DNA from 2 places in the Mesorhizobium sp. B2-1-1 genome. Region 1 is predicted to be linked to the other one. Evidence: riboswitches for the same ligand, from Rfam matches in the RefSeq annotation. Region 1 holds a riboswitch; the other holds the start of a gene.
The links. A riboswitch is a leader RNA that binds a small molecule or an ion and turns the genes downstream of it on or off. The one in region 1 is predicted to bind cobalamin.

Region 1 (9,936 bases):
CGACATCCGAAATCGAGAACCGGATCGGCGTCGCGGCTTCGACAGGAATGGCTGCGCCGTCTCCGGTCGGCGAGGCGAACGGCGCCGGGATTTCCTCCACCAGCGGCGCTGCAAAGCTCTCCTGATGGTATCTCGCCATGTCGAAGCCGGCGGCTTCGAGCATGCCGCGCACGGCACGCATGAAGGGGTCGGGGCCGCAGCAGAAGATTTCGCGCTCTCGGAAATCGGGCGCCAAAAGCGGCAGCCGGATGGCGTCGATGCGGCCCATATGGCCGAACCAGCCTTCCCGGCTCGACCGCTCCTCGATCATGAAACCGAGCGACAGGCCGGGCATGCGGCTGCCGAGCAATTCCAGCTCCTTGCGGAAGATGATCTCTTCGGGGCGGCGGGCGCAGTTGACGAAGCCGACATCGGTCCATGGCGCGCAGTCGTTCAGCCAGCGCAGCATCGACATCATCGGCGTCACGCCGGAGCCGGCCGAGATGAACAGATATTTGGCCGCCGGGTGGCTGTGCAGCGAAAAGTCTCCGGCCGGCCCATACGCCTTGACGTGCGAACCAGGCCTCAAATGGTCGAACATCCAGCGTGTGCCGGTGCTGCCGGCCTGCGCCTTCACCGTCACCGCGATCGAGAATGGCCGTGAAGGCGAAGACGACAGCGTGTAGGTGCGCATCAGCAACCCATCCGCTGTCGGCAGTTCCAGCGTCACGAACTGGCCCGGCTTGTAGCGGAACCAGGTCTGGTTGTCGGAGCGGAAGGTGAAGGTCTTTACATCAGGCGCCTCGTCGCTCACGCCGATCACTTCCAGCACCTGGAGCCTGTCGTTCCAGGGCGCCATCTGATCGAGATGGCGATAGAGGCCGAGATCCGTCATCGCATTCATCCCTTACCTCTCAAGCAACGCTGCGCAGGGCCGGCCGGCCGTCTTCGGCGAGACGCGGACCGATGAAACGCGCGTACCAGTCGACGAACTGGATGACGCCGCCTTCGTGCAGTTCGGAATAGGGGCCGGGTTCATAGGCCGGCGACAGGATGCCGAAGGCGTTTTCCTCGACGATGCGACGATCCTGGCCGTTGGTCTCGGTCCAGACATGGGTGAGTTCGGCAAGGTCGTAGTCGACGCCCTCGACCGCGTCCTTGTGAACCAGCCATTTGGTCGTCACCGCGGTCTCGGTGGCGCTGATCGGCAGCACGCGGAACGTGACGGCGTGGTCGCCAAGGATGTGGTTCCAGGTCGTCGGATAGTGATAGAGCAGCAAGGAGCCGATGCGGTCGGTGGCAACGCCGTCGGACAGGTTCTTCTTGACCGCGCGTTTTCCCGTCATCGTATAACTGACGGCATCGCGCAGCAGCGGCGCGCGGGTGGCACGGTACTGTCCGGCCGGGTCGATGCGGAACCTGCTCGGCAGGCCGGCCGCCTCGCACTTGGCCCAGTGCGACAGCATCTCCGGGTCGCTGTCGGCGTCTTGCACGCCAGTCACGGTCGGCGCCTCCGGGAAGGTCTTGCAGAGCTCCGGATGGTTGCCGGCGCAATGATAGCATTCGCGGTTGTTTTCCCAGACCAGCTTCCAATTGCCCTTCTCGACGATGGTGCTCTCGAAGGCGACCTTTGCTTCGCGCAGCCGATGCGGCAGCAAATAGGGTTCGATCATCGTCCGCATCGGCGCGAAATCCGCCGGCTCGTCGGCGAGGCAAATGAAGATGTAGCCGCCGACGCTTTCGCAGGCGACCGGCTTCAGGCCGAACTGGCTCTTGTCGAAACCCTCGGCCATCTGCCTGGCGAACAGCAGCCTGCCGTCCAGTTCATAGGTCCACTGATGGTAGGGGCAGACGAGCTTCGCCGCCGTGCCCTTGTCTGTGTTGCAGACGCGGCTGCCGCGATGGCGGCAAGAATTGTGGAAGGCGTTGATGTTGCCCTTCTGGTCGCGCACCAGCACCACAGGATAGTCGCCGATCTGCACGGTGATGAAGCTGCCGGGCCGGGGCAGTTCGCAATCATGGCCGATGAACAGCCAGTCGCGGTACCAGATCAGCTCCATGTCGAGCTTGAAGTAGTCGGGATCGGTATAGAAGGGCTGCTCGAGCGAGAAGCCGTCCCTGCGGCCTTGCAGCCGTTTCAGCATGTCGTTGCGCGCATCCATGTCCTGTCCTCGCATTGAAGTCCTGTCCTCGCATCGAAGGACTGAACGGAGGGGAGAGAGGAAGGATCAAGCCGCGCGCCGGCTTGCGCCGGACATGCACCATCCGCCTCTTGACCGCCCGCCGCGATCAGTCGAGTCCAACATCTCGGGCTGGTTTCCGGGCTCTGGAGCTGTCCTTGCGGACTGTCGCGACACCTTCCCAGGCCTTTGCCCAGTGGTCTCCCGTTGCGACCTGAACTCCACCACCGTTGCGGGGGCAGCGCCGGATTCTGACCGGCTTCCCAATTCTCCGCCTCGTCGTCACGCGGCGGCACCTGAGATGGCAGGATCTAACCATGATCGCCGGCTTGTCGTCGGCATGAAAACGACATCGCATCCATGCCGCGCGACACGCACTGAAAACGGTGCGGCCGCCGTTGCAGGGGCAGAAAGCCTCAGGTCGCCGCCTCGGATTCCGTCTCGTGGCGGAGGCAAAAAAGGTTAACGGTTTCGAAAAGTGACTATTAGCGCCCTCTAAAATCGAACCGAACGGTTCGTTTCTGTTGACGATGCGTGCAGGACGGTGTGAACACTGGGCCTTCGACACAGTTGGTGATCGCGCCGTCTGTTAGAATAACTATTTGATAACAAATGGAAAAAACGAATGTAGAAGGCCCTGGCACAATTTCAAGTGGTGGAAACTTGGTCCACACGGAAAAACTTCGTGATTGGAAATGGCGGTATGGCTTTCCCACATCGGGGCTGTCCGAACGACGCGATTTCCTCCCGAGACACGCCGCTAGACGGACGGAAAAATACTGGAGTATCAAAAAATGAAAAAGATCATTCTCACTGCCGCCGCCCTTCTGGCTGTTTCCGGCAGCGCCTTCGCTAGTAGCGACCATTATGGTTCGAATGCCCCTGCGGCCACCGCCGTCGACAGCTCGTACACCGCTTCGACCAAGAAGTCGGAACCGGCTGCCCAGACGCCTGTCCAGGGTGCCGATCGCAACCTCTTCGGCAACAACTAACAGCCGATCTCCAGTTGACGGCGGGCCTTCCGCCGTCCTGGCGAAATTTGAGAATTCAGGAGACTTGAAATGAAGAAGATCGTTCTTGCTGCCGCCGCCGTCCTGGCCGTGTCGGGCAGCGCTTTCGCCGGCAGCGACAACTATGGCTCCAATGGCGCCAACCAACCTGCTGTCACCTCGGTCGACAACGCGCACACGGCTTCGGTCCAGAAGTCGGCGCCGTCTGCCCAAGCGCCTGTTCAGGGTGCCGATCGCAACCTCTTCGGCAACAACTAACAGCTGATCTCCAGTTGACGGCGGGCCTTCCGCCGTCCTGGCGAAATTCGAAAATTCAGGAGACTTGAAATGAAGAAGATCATCCTTGCTGCCGCCGCCGTTCTGGTGGTGTCGGGCAGCGCTTTCGCCGGCAGCGACAACTATGGCTCCAATGGCGCCAATCAGCCCGCGGCCACTTCGACGGACAGCTCATACACCGCTTCGACCAAGACGTCGGCTCCGGCTGCCCAGGCACCTGTTCAGGGTGCCGACCGTAACCTCTTCGGCAACAACTAACAGCCGATCCTGCAGCAGATGGCGGGCAAGCCCGCCTCTGCGGTGGAATTTGAGAATTCAGGAGACTTGAAATGAAAAAGATCATCCTTGCTGCCGCCGCCGTCCTGGCCGTTTCGGGCAGCGCTTTCGCCAGCAGCGACAACTATGGCTCCAATGGCGCCAATCAGCCTGCCGTCACCTCGGTCGACAATGCGCACACGGCTTCGATCCGCGACAGCGGCTCGCCCGTCTACAAGCTGCTCAATTCGTCGGGCGATGTACACAAGTCCGCCCCTCAGGGCAGTGACCGGAATCTCTTCGGCCACTAACAGCCGAAGCTGACACCAAACACGAGCGGCGGGCTTTGCCCGCCGCTCCTGTTTTTGCGTGACCGGCAATTAATTCATGGCCTGCTCTCAGGCCGCTTTCGCTTCCGTCTCGTGCAGCGCGAAGGATCGTCCATCCGCGTCGAAGATATGAAGGTCTCCGGCGTCGGCGCTCAGCCGCAGTGTCGCCCCGCGCTTGACCTCGACATTGCCCGGCAGCTTGGTCACCAGCGGCAGGTCGGCGCGGCCGATGTCGACATAGACGAGTTGCACCTCGCCGAGCTGCTCGACATAATCCACCGTTCCTTCGAACAGATAGTCCGTGCCGCCGGCGATCGTCAGGTCCTCCGGCCGCACGCCGAAGCTCACCGACGCGCCCTTGGCCGAGGCCGGCGTCGCGATCGGCACCGTAGCCTTGCGGCCGCCGACATGACTGATGGCGGTCGGATTGCCCGATTTGTCGATGGTCGCCGGCAGGATGTTCATGGCCGGCGAGCCGATGAACTGAGCAACGAACAGATTGCCGGGTTTCTTGTAGAGTTCCATCGGCGTGCCGACCTGCTCGATATGGCCCTCCTTCAGCACCACGATGCGGTCGGCCAGCGTCATCGCCTCGACCTGGTCGTGGGTGACATAGATCATGGTGGTGTTGGGCATCGATTCCTTGAGCTTGGCGATCTCGATGCGGGTGGCGACGCGCAGCGCGGCGTCGAGGTTCGACAGCGGTTCGTCGAACAGGAACACCTTCGGGTTGCGCACGATGGCGCGGCCGATGGCCACGCGCTGGCGCTGGCCGCCCGACATCGCCTTGGGGAGGCGGTCGAGATAGTTGGTCAGCTGCAGGATCTCTGCCGCCTGGCGCACGCGCTTGTCTATCTCGGCCTTGCTTTCCTTCCCGATCTTCATCGAGAACGCCATGTTGTCGTAGACCGTCATATGCGGATAGAGCGCGTAGGACTGGAACACCATGGCGATGCCGCGTTTCGACGGCGGCACGTCGTTGACCACCTCGCCGGCTATTCTGAGCTCGCCCGAGGTGATCTCCTCGAGCCCTGCTATCGAGCGCAGCAATGTCGACTTGCCGCAACCCGACGGCCCGACGAAGACGATGAACTCGCCCGATTTGATGTCGAGGTCGATGCCGTGCAGAATGTTGAGATTGCCGTATGATTTCTTCACTTGCCTCAGCGTGACATCGGCCATGTTTCCCTCCAGTGGTCCCTAGAATTCAGTCGATGCGCCCGAACCAGGCGCCGTAGCCGCCGAGGCGGATGGAGCCGGAGCTCTGTTGTCCCGAAAATCCGTGTCCGGGCAAAGGTTGCAGCGATCGACCGCCAAGGTCAACCTCCGCTGGCCCGGATCCCAGGTTGAAGACGCAGACGATCTGCTCGTTGCCCGCGCGGCGCGTGAAGGCGACAGTGTCGCCCTGGCTTTCGATGAAATTGATATCGCCCTTGGCCAACGCCGGATGGGCACGGCGGAAGCCGAGAAAGCGTCGGTAGTGTTCGAGCAGCGAATGCTCGTCGCCTTGCTGGACATTGACGGCTTGCGACAGGTGCTTGGCCGGCACCGGCAACCACGGCTTTGCCTGGGAGAAGCCGCCATTCCTGGCGCTGCCGTCCCACACCATCGGCGTGCGGCAGCCGTCGCGGCCCTTGAATTCCGGCCAGAAACGGATGCCGTAGGGATCTTGCAGATCCTCGAACCGCAATTCGGCTTCGCCGAGCCCCAGTTCCTCGCCCTGATAGATGCAGACCGAGCCGCGCAAGGACATCAGCAATGCCGAGATAACCTTGAGATAGGCGGTCGGGTCGGCTTCGTTGGCGGCCCAGCGCGAGGCCGGGCGCATCACGTCATGGTTGGAGAAGGCCCAACACGACCAGCCATCGCTGGCAACCTTGCCGAAGGTTTCCAGCACCGAACGGACCTTGGCGGCGCTGATCTTTTCCGGCGCCAGGAAGTCGAAGGAATAGCACATGTGCACGCGCTTGCCGCCGGCTGTATAGGCCGCGACAACGTCCAGTCCGCGCTGTGAATCGCCGACCTCGCCGACCGCGGCCGTTGCCGGATATTCGTCGAGCAGGGCGCGGAAGCGTTCGAGGAAGCCGAGGTTCTCCGGACGGCTCTTGTCGTAGATGTGGTCTTGGTAGTTGTAGGGATTGACCGCGGGTGCGGTCTGGTCGTTGCGCTGCTCCGGCGGCAGCGGCGGGTTGTTTTCCAGCCCCTGGCTGTGGAAGTAGAAATTGATGGTGTCGAGGCGGAACCCGTCGACACCGCGCTCCAGCCAGAAGCGGGTGACGTCGAGCAGCGCGTCCTGGACTTCGCCGTTGTGGAAATTGAGGTCCGGCTGTTCCGCGAGAAAGTTGTGCAGGTAATATTGCTGGCGGCTGGTGTCCCATTGCCAGGCCGATCCGCCGAAGATCGACAGCCAGTTGTTGGGCGGCGTGCCGTCCGGCCTGGGATCGGCCCAGACGTACCAGTCGGCTTTCGGATTGCTGCGGTTCGATCGGCTTTCCCTGAACCAGGGATGGATGTCGGCGGTGTGCGACAGCACCTCGTCGATCATCACTTTCAGCCCCAGCCTGTGCGCCTCCGCCGTCAGCGCGTCGAAATCGGCCAGCGTGCCGAACATCGGGTCGACGTCGCAGTAATCCGAGACGTCGTAGCCGAAATCCTTCATCGGCGATTTGAAGAAGGGCGAGATCCAGATGGCGTCCGCGCCGAGCGCGGCGATATAGGGCAGCCGCCCGATGATCCCCTTGAGGTCGCCGATGCCGTCGCCATTCGAGTCCTGGTAGCTGCGCGGATAGATCTGGTAGATCACGGCACCTCGCCACCAGTCGCTATCGACGGCGAGATCGGGCTTCGAACTGGCTTTCAAAGCGGATTGCATGGTTTCAGCCTCCTTTCACCGAGCCTGCGAGCAGCCCGCGGACGAAATAGCGCTGCAAAGAGAAGAACACGATCAGCGGCACGATGATGGTCACGAAAGCCGACGTCGTCAGGATCTCCCAGTCGCCGCCACGCGAGCCGAGCAAGGCATTGAGCTTGGCGGTCAGCACGATCTGATCCGCCTCCGTGCCAAGGAAAACCATCGCCACCAGGAGATCGTTCCATACCCACAGGAACTGGAAGATGGCGAAGGACGCCAGCACGGGAAATGACAGCGGCAGCACGATCTTGACGAATATCTCGAAATCGCTGGCGCCGTCGATGCGCGCCGATTCCATGATCTCGCGCGGCAGGCCGGCAATGTAGCTCCGCAAGAGGTAGATGGCGAAGGGCAGTCCGAAGCCGGTATGCGCCAGCCAGATGCCGAGATAGGTCTTGGAGGGCACGCCGAAGAAGGCGCCGACGCCGTTATAGAGCTTCAACAGCGGGATCAGCGACATCTGCAGCGGCACCACCAGCAGGCCGATGATGACCGCGATCAGAAGCGCGCGCCCGGGAAAGCGCATCCAGGCCAGAGCGTAAGCCGCAAAAGCGGCGATCAGGATCGGGATGACGGTCGCCGGGATAGTGACGGTCAGCGAGTTCATGAAGGAGCGGCCGATGCCTTCCGAAAACAGCACGGTCCTGTAATTGTCGGTGGTGAATTTCGGCGGCGCCGAGGAGGCATAGTAGACGCGCTGGCCGCGGTCGCCCTCGAACGCCTTGGGCGAGGTCATGACGAAGCTGCCGTCGGCATTGAGCTGCAAGGTAACGCCGTCGCCGAGATCGGCCGATGTGCCGGTCGGATATTGCGTCGGTGCCGCCGACTTGACGCCGAAGGCGCTGATCTCGCGCTTGGCGCCATCGCCGAAAATGTTGCCCTGGAGGACGAACTTGCCGTCCTTCTCGACCTGCGCCGAGGCGGGCGGCAGGCGTCCAGCTTCGGTCTGGGTCGAACTGGCGAACGAGTTCCACCAGCCCGAGGCGATGATCTGGTCCTTGTCGCGCAGCGACGATACCAGGATGCCGAGCGTCGGCATGGTCCAGATCGCAACGAAGACCAGGACGGCGATGTGAACGCCGAAGCGGCTGGCGAAGGAGTTTCCGGTCGCGACGGTCATCTCAATGTCCTCCCGTCTCTTTGTTGGCCTGGCGTATGTTCCAGACCATGATCGGAATGACCGCGATCATGATGATGATGGCGATTGTCGCGCCGCGGCCGAAATCACCGCCGCCACGGAACATCCAGTCGAACATCAGATTGGCCAGCACCTGGCTGTTCCATTGGCCGTTGGTCATGGTCAGGACGATGTCGAATACCTTGAGCACCAGGATGGTGATTGTGGTCCAGACCACGGCGATGGTGCCCCAGATCTGCGGCACCATGATTTTCCAGAAGATCTGGAACGGATTGGCACCGTCGATGACGGCGGCTTCCAGCGTCTCTTCCGGAATGCCGCGCAGCGCCGAAGACAGGATGACCATGGCAAAGCCGGTCTGGATCCAGATCAGGATCACCATCAGGAAGAAATTGTTCCAGAACGGCAGCGATATCCAGACCTGCGGCTGGCCGCCGAAATGCTGGATGATGGCGTTCAGGATGCCGATCTGCGTCTGGCCTTCGCCGCGATACTCATAGATGAATTTCCAGATGACGCTGGCGCCGACGAAGGAGATCGCCAGCGGCAGGAAGATCAGGCTCTTGGCTATCGTGCCCCACCAGATCTTGTCGGTAAGCACGGCGATGATCAGGCCAAGGAAGGTACAGGCGGCGGGCACTACGGCCAGCCAGAGCACATTGTTGAGGATCGAATTGCGAAACTCGCGGTCGCCGAAAGCCCATTGATAATTGGCCAGGCCGACGAAATTGGCGCCGCCGCGATCGAGGAAGGACAGCCGCAGCGTCTCGATCACCGGATAGATGAGATAGATGGTCAGGATGATCATCGCCGGGCCGACGAACAGCCAGGGCCGGATCAGCCCCTGCCGGCGCAGATTGTCGACGGCGGCGGCGCCCGAGACGCCGCGCGAGGGAAAGGTGACGTCGAGCAGTTTGTTGGCGCCCCAGAAATAGGCGACGCAGCCGCCGACGCCGATGATGATGACGAATATGGCCGAGAAAATCTGAGCCGCCATGGGTCCCTCTCCCTGCACGACCCGCCAGGATGGAAACGATCCTTGCGATTGCGCCGCGCGCCGATCTCGTTGTTGAGCGCGGGCAGGCAGGGAAGCGTGTGGCTCCGTGCCCGCCGCATGCCGGAATGTCTACGCTGTCACGACTGGATCTGACCCGTCCCGGTTGGCCGGGCTGGGATGTTGCGATGGGGCCGGTCGTATCCGGGCCAGTTGGCCCGGATACGCTCGGGAGGTGGAAGCCTAGGCTTCCGCGGGTACGGCTCTTATTTGATCGCGTCCCAGCTCTTCTGGATGTCGGTGGCGACGTCCTGCGCCGACTTGCCGCCGACCAGGTCGATCATGCCGGTCCAGAAGGCGCCGGCGCCGATCTTGCCCGGCATCAAGTCCGACCCGTCGAAACGGAAAGTCGAGGCATTGGCCAGGATCTCGCCCTGCTTGCGCAGCGCATCGCTGGCATAGGCATCCTTGTTGACCGCCTTGAACGGCGTCACGAAACCGCCTTCGGCCATCCAGATCTCATGGGCCAGCGGCATCTTAAGGAATTCGATGAACGCGCGGGCGGCCTTCGAGTCCTTGGTGATCATCGCCAGCGTTCCGGCGCCGAGCACGGGGGTGCCGAGTTCGGGCTTGGACGCATAAGGCGGGAAGTAGAAGAAGTCCGCGTCCTGGCCGATTTTCGTGCCTTCGGGGAAGAAGGTCGGGATGAACGACGCCTGATGGTGCAGGTAGCATTTCGGCGGCACCGCGAATAGGCCCTTGGGGCTGTCGCGGAAATCGGTCGCCGCGACCGCCTTGGCGCCGCCATCGACCATCTTGTCGTCGGTCGCGATCTTGCCGAAGATGTCGATTGCATTGACCACG
Region 2 (3,537 bases), 1.5 Mb from region 1:
CAGCGCGAATGTCGCCGAGACGGCACCCGCCAGCCAGTATTCGCCACGCGTCTGCGACAGCATCGCCACGATGCCGATCGGCGCCATGGCGATCGGCAGGCGCGCCATGAAGCCTGCAGCGGCAAAGCCCTTGGCGCCAGGGGCTCGAAAGATCTCGGAATAGGGGTTCTGCATGGTCCGTTCCTCGACAAAAGGCGATTCGGAAATTACATACGATGCGTATGAACTAAATAGATCATACGTCGCGTATGTCAATTGGCATACGTGACGTATGTGGATAAGGCCAGAAGAGATGCACAAGCCCCGCAGGGAAATGATCGCCGAAACGCGCGCCAAATTGATTGCCGCGGCCCGGCATGCGTTCGGAACGATCGGTTATGCCGAGGCATCGATGGATGATTTCACCGCATCGGCCGGGCTGACGCGCGGTGCGCTCTATCATCATTTCGGGGACAAGAAGGGGCTTTTGCAGGCGGTTATCGCCGAGATAGACGCCGAGATGGCGGCACGGGTGAATGAGGTTGCAGCGAAAGCACCGACCCGCTGGCAAAGCTTCGTCGACGAATGCACGAGCTACATCGAAATGGCGCTGGAGCCGGAAATCCAGCGCATCATGTTTCGGGACGGTCCGGCCGTGCTGGGGGATCCCGCGCAATGGCCGAACGCCAATGCCTGCGTCGCGTCGATGACCGATCACCTGACGACGCTGCAGGGCGACGGGGTAGTTGTCCCGGGCGTAGACCCCGAGACCGCGGCACGGCTGATCAACGGGGCGAGCAGCCAGGCGGCGCAGCGGATCGCCAATTCGAACGACCCGGAAGCGACATCAAAGACCGTGGTGGCGGCATTCAAGCAACTGCTCGAAGGATTGTTGAGGAATGATGCCGGAGCCGCCTGACGACGGCAGGCCGCCGGCAGCTCTGGGCATGCCGTATCCGCAATCAAATCAAGGGTTTGTCAGACTTTTCGCATGTTGCCGCCTTGAGGCGTGCGATCGTTGATTTGAGCGGAACTTCGCCCTGTCCGCAAAACGTCTCGCTCATGATCAGCTCGGGCAGCGGCAGCCGCCGCCCCCAGCCATGTGTTTCGAGGTCCGGTTTCGGCGCGAACTCCGAGACACGGCCGACACAGAGATAGGCCACCGGCGTCACATGCTCGGGAATCGACAGAAGGCCTTTCAACGCCTGCGCCTCGATAATGCTGACCCAGCCAACGCCGACGCCTTCGGCGCGCGCCGCCAGCCAGAAATTCTGCACCGCGCAGACCGTGCTGTAGAGATCCATCTCGGGATTGTGCCAGCGTCCCAGCGGCGAACCCTGTGAGCGTCGGCGGTCGCAGGTGATACAGATATTGAGCGCGCTTTCGCAGATGCCTTCCAGCTTGAGCTTGCGGTAGAGCGCCCGCCGCTCTTCCTCGATCGCCGGCAATTCCTGCTCGCGCGCCGCGAGGAACAGGTCGCGCACCTGTTCCCGTCGTTCGGTGCCACGAATGACGATGAAATTCCATGGCTGCATGAAGCCGACCGATGGCGCGTGATGGGCGGCAAGCAGCAGCCGCGCCAAGACCTCGTCGTCGACGGCCTCTGATGTAAAATGGCTGCGGACATCGCGCCGCGTGAACATGGCGCGGTAGACCGCATCGCGCGCCATCTGGTCGAATCCGTCACCCACGGGGATGGTCATATTGTCCGGCATCGCTTGTCCCCTTGCGATTGCAATCAACTGCCGTCCGCCTGACCATGCGGATGACGATGCCTGCCAGGCCGGTCTTCTGGCTCGGGATCAACCCTCATCCGGCGCCTTCCCGTCCTCGACAGTGGCATTTACCGGCGCGGTCCCCCTTACAGCGTTGGGCACGCCACGGTATCAAACCGTGTTCCCGATTCTCCCGCTCGCGGCGGGCACCAGGCAGTGGCCGGGACTTTACGACGAAGCCCCTGCGCCGCCAATCCCCGCGGCGACGCGAATGGACGCAGGCGCGATTTTCCCCAGCCATCAGGCCGCAACGCATGGCCATCGCCGCGCCGGGGCACTAGATAGGGGGCATGGCCACTCGTCTCTACACCCATCCGATCTTCCTTGAGCACATCACGCCGCCCGGCCATCCGGAGCGGCCGGACCGCTTGCGCGCCATCGAGCGCGTGCTCGACGACGAGGCTTTTGCCGCGCTCGACCGCCTCGAGGCGCCGGAAGGCGACGAGGCCACCATTCTCTACGCGCATCCCGAGGATTTCGTCGAGCGGGTACGCGCCGCCATTCCCGAGACGGGCATCGCCCGCATCGATGCCGACACAACGGCCAGCCCGAAGAGCTGGCAGGCGGCGATCACCGCGATCGGAGCCGCCAACGCCGCCGTCGACGACGTCTTTGCCGGCAGGGCAGACAACGTTTTCGTCGCCGCCCGGCCGCCCGGCCATCATGCCGAGAAAGCGACCGCGATGGGCTTCTGCCTGTTCAACACGGCGGCCATCGCCGCACGTTATGCACAGCACAAACACGATATCGAACGTGTCGCCATCGTCGACTGGGACGTGCATCACGGCAACGGCACGCAGGATATTTTCTGGGACGATCCGTCCGTGCTTTATTGCTCGACGCACCAGATGCCGCTCTACCCGGGCACCGGAGCAAAGAACGAAACCGGCGCCGGCAACATCGTCAACGCGCCGCTTGCGCCGCAGACCGGCAGCGAGGCGTTCCGCGATGCCTTCCTGTCGCGCGTGCTGCCCTCGCTCGACAATTTTGCACCCAACCTGATCATCATTTCGGCCGGCTTCGATGCGCATCATCGCGACCCGCTGGCCGAGATCAACCTGACCGAGGATGATTTCGACTGGGCGACCGGCCAACTCATGCAGCGCGCGGCGCGCCACAGCGGCAACCGGCTCGTCAGCCTGCTCGAGGGCGGCTACGATCTGCAAGGATTGGCATTTTCGGTCGCCGCCCATGTCGGGCGACTGATGAAAGGATGAATGATGGCTGGTGAAACCAACGAAGACGTCAAGGCGATGAGCTTCGAACAGGCTCTCGACGCGCTGGAGAAGATCGTCGATGATCTGGAGCGTGGCGATGTGCCGCTCGACCAGTCGATCAGGATCTACGAGCGCGGCGAGGCGCTGAAGGTGCATTGCGACCGGCTGCTCAAGGCGGCCGAGGACAAGGTGGAGAAGATCAGGCTGTCCCGCGACGGCAAGCCGGTCGGGACGGAGCCGCTGGACGCGGATTGAGGCACGCAGCCGTCTCTCTGGTTTTTGACACGATCATGATTGAGGATAGAACGCGTCCCGATTGAAACGGCTCCAGGACAAGAGGAGATACGGAAGCGATGTGCAGAAACATCAAGACCCTGTTCAATTTTGATCCGCCGGCGACCAACGACGAGGTGCGCGATGCAGCCCTTCAATTCGTTCGCAAGCTGAGCGGAACGACGCGGCCTTCGAAGCAGAACCAGCACGCATTCGACCATGCCGTCGAGGCCATCGCGGCGTCGGCGCGCGAGCTTCTCGATTCGCTTGAAACCAACCAGCATCCGCGCAAT

Region 2: another riboswitch for cobalamin. It lies ahead of bluB (5,6-dimethylbenzimidazole synthase); the one in region 1 lies ahead of FJ972_RS01655 (aromatic ring-hydroxylating oxygenase subunit alpha).

What each region holds. Positions count from the first base shown of each region.
Region 1 is NZ_CP083954.1:352,945-362,880, reverse strand. Features, by position in the region: gene FJ972_RS01660 (hybrid-cluster NAD(P)-dependent oxidoreductase) at 1-874, opposite strand, end outside; gene FJ972_RS01655 (aromatic ring-hydroxylating oxygenase subunit alpha) at 894-2,141, opposite strand; cobalamin riboswitch at 2,272-2,474, opposite strand; gene FJ972_RS01650 (DUF680 domain-containing protein) at 2,954-3,151, shown strand; gene FJ972_RS01645 (DUF680 domain-containing protein) at 3,221-3,427, shown strand; gene FJ972_RS01640 (DUF680 domain-containing protein) at 3,497-3,703, shown strand; gene FJ972_RS01635 (DUF680 domain-containing protein) at 3,775-4,011, shown strand; gene FJ972_RS01630 (ABC transporter ATP-binding protein) at 4,099-5,211, opposite strand; gene FJ972_RS01625 (alpha-glucosidase) at 5,237-6,901, opposite strand; gene FJ972_RS01620 (carbohydrate ABC transporter permease) at 6,906-8,060, opposite strand; gene FJ972_RS01615 (carbohydrate ABC transporter permease) at 8,062-9,075, opposite strand; gene FJ972_RS01610 (ABC transporter substrate-binding protein) at 9,339-9,936, opposite strand, start outside.
Region 2 is NZ_CP083954.1:4,620,331-4,623,867, reverse strand. Features, by position in the region: gene FJ972_RS22755 (MFS transporter) at 1-174, opposite strand, end outside; gene FJ972_RS22750 (TetR/AcrR family transcriptional regulator) at 293-898, shown strand; gene bluB (5,6-dimethylbenzimidazole synthase) at 942-1,694, opposite strand; cobalamin riboswitch at 1,743-1,923, opposite strand; gene FJ972_RS22740 (histone deacetylase family protein) at 2,045-2,971, shown strand; gene FJ972_RS22735 (exodeoxyribonuclease VII small subunit) at 2,975-3,226, shown strand; gene FJ972_RS22730 (DUF2277 domain-containing protein) at 3,325-3,537, shown strand, end outside.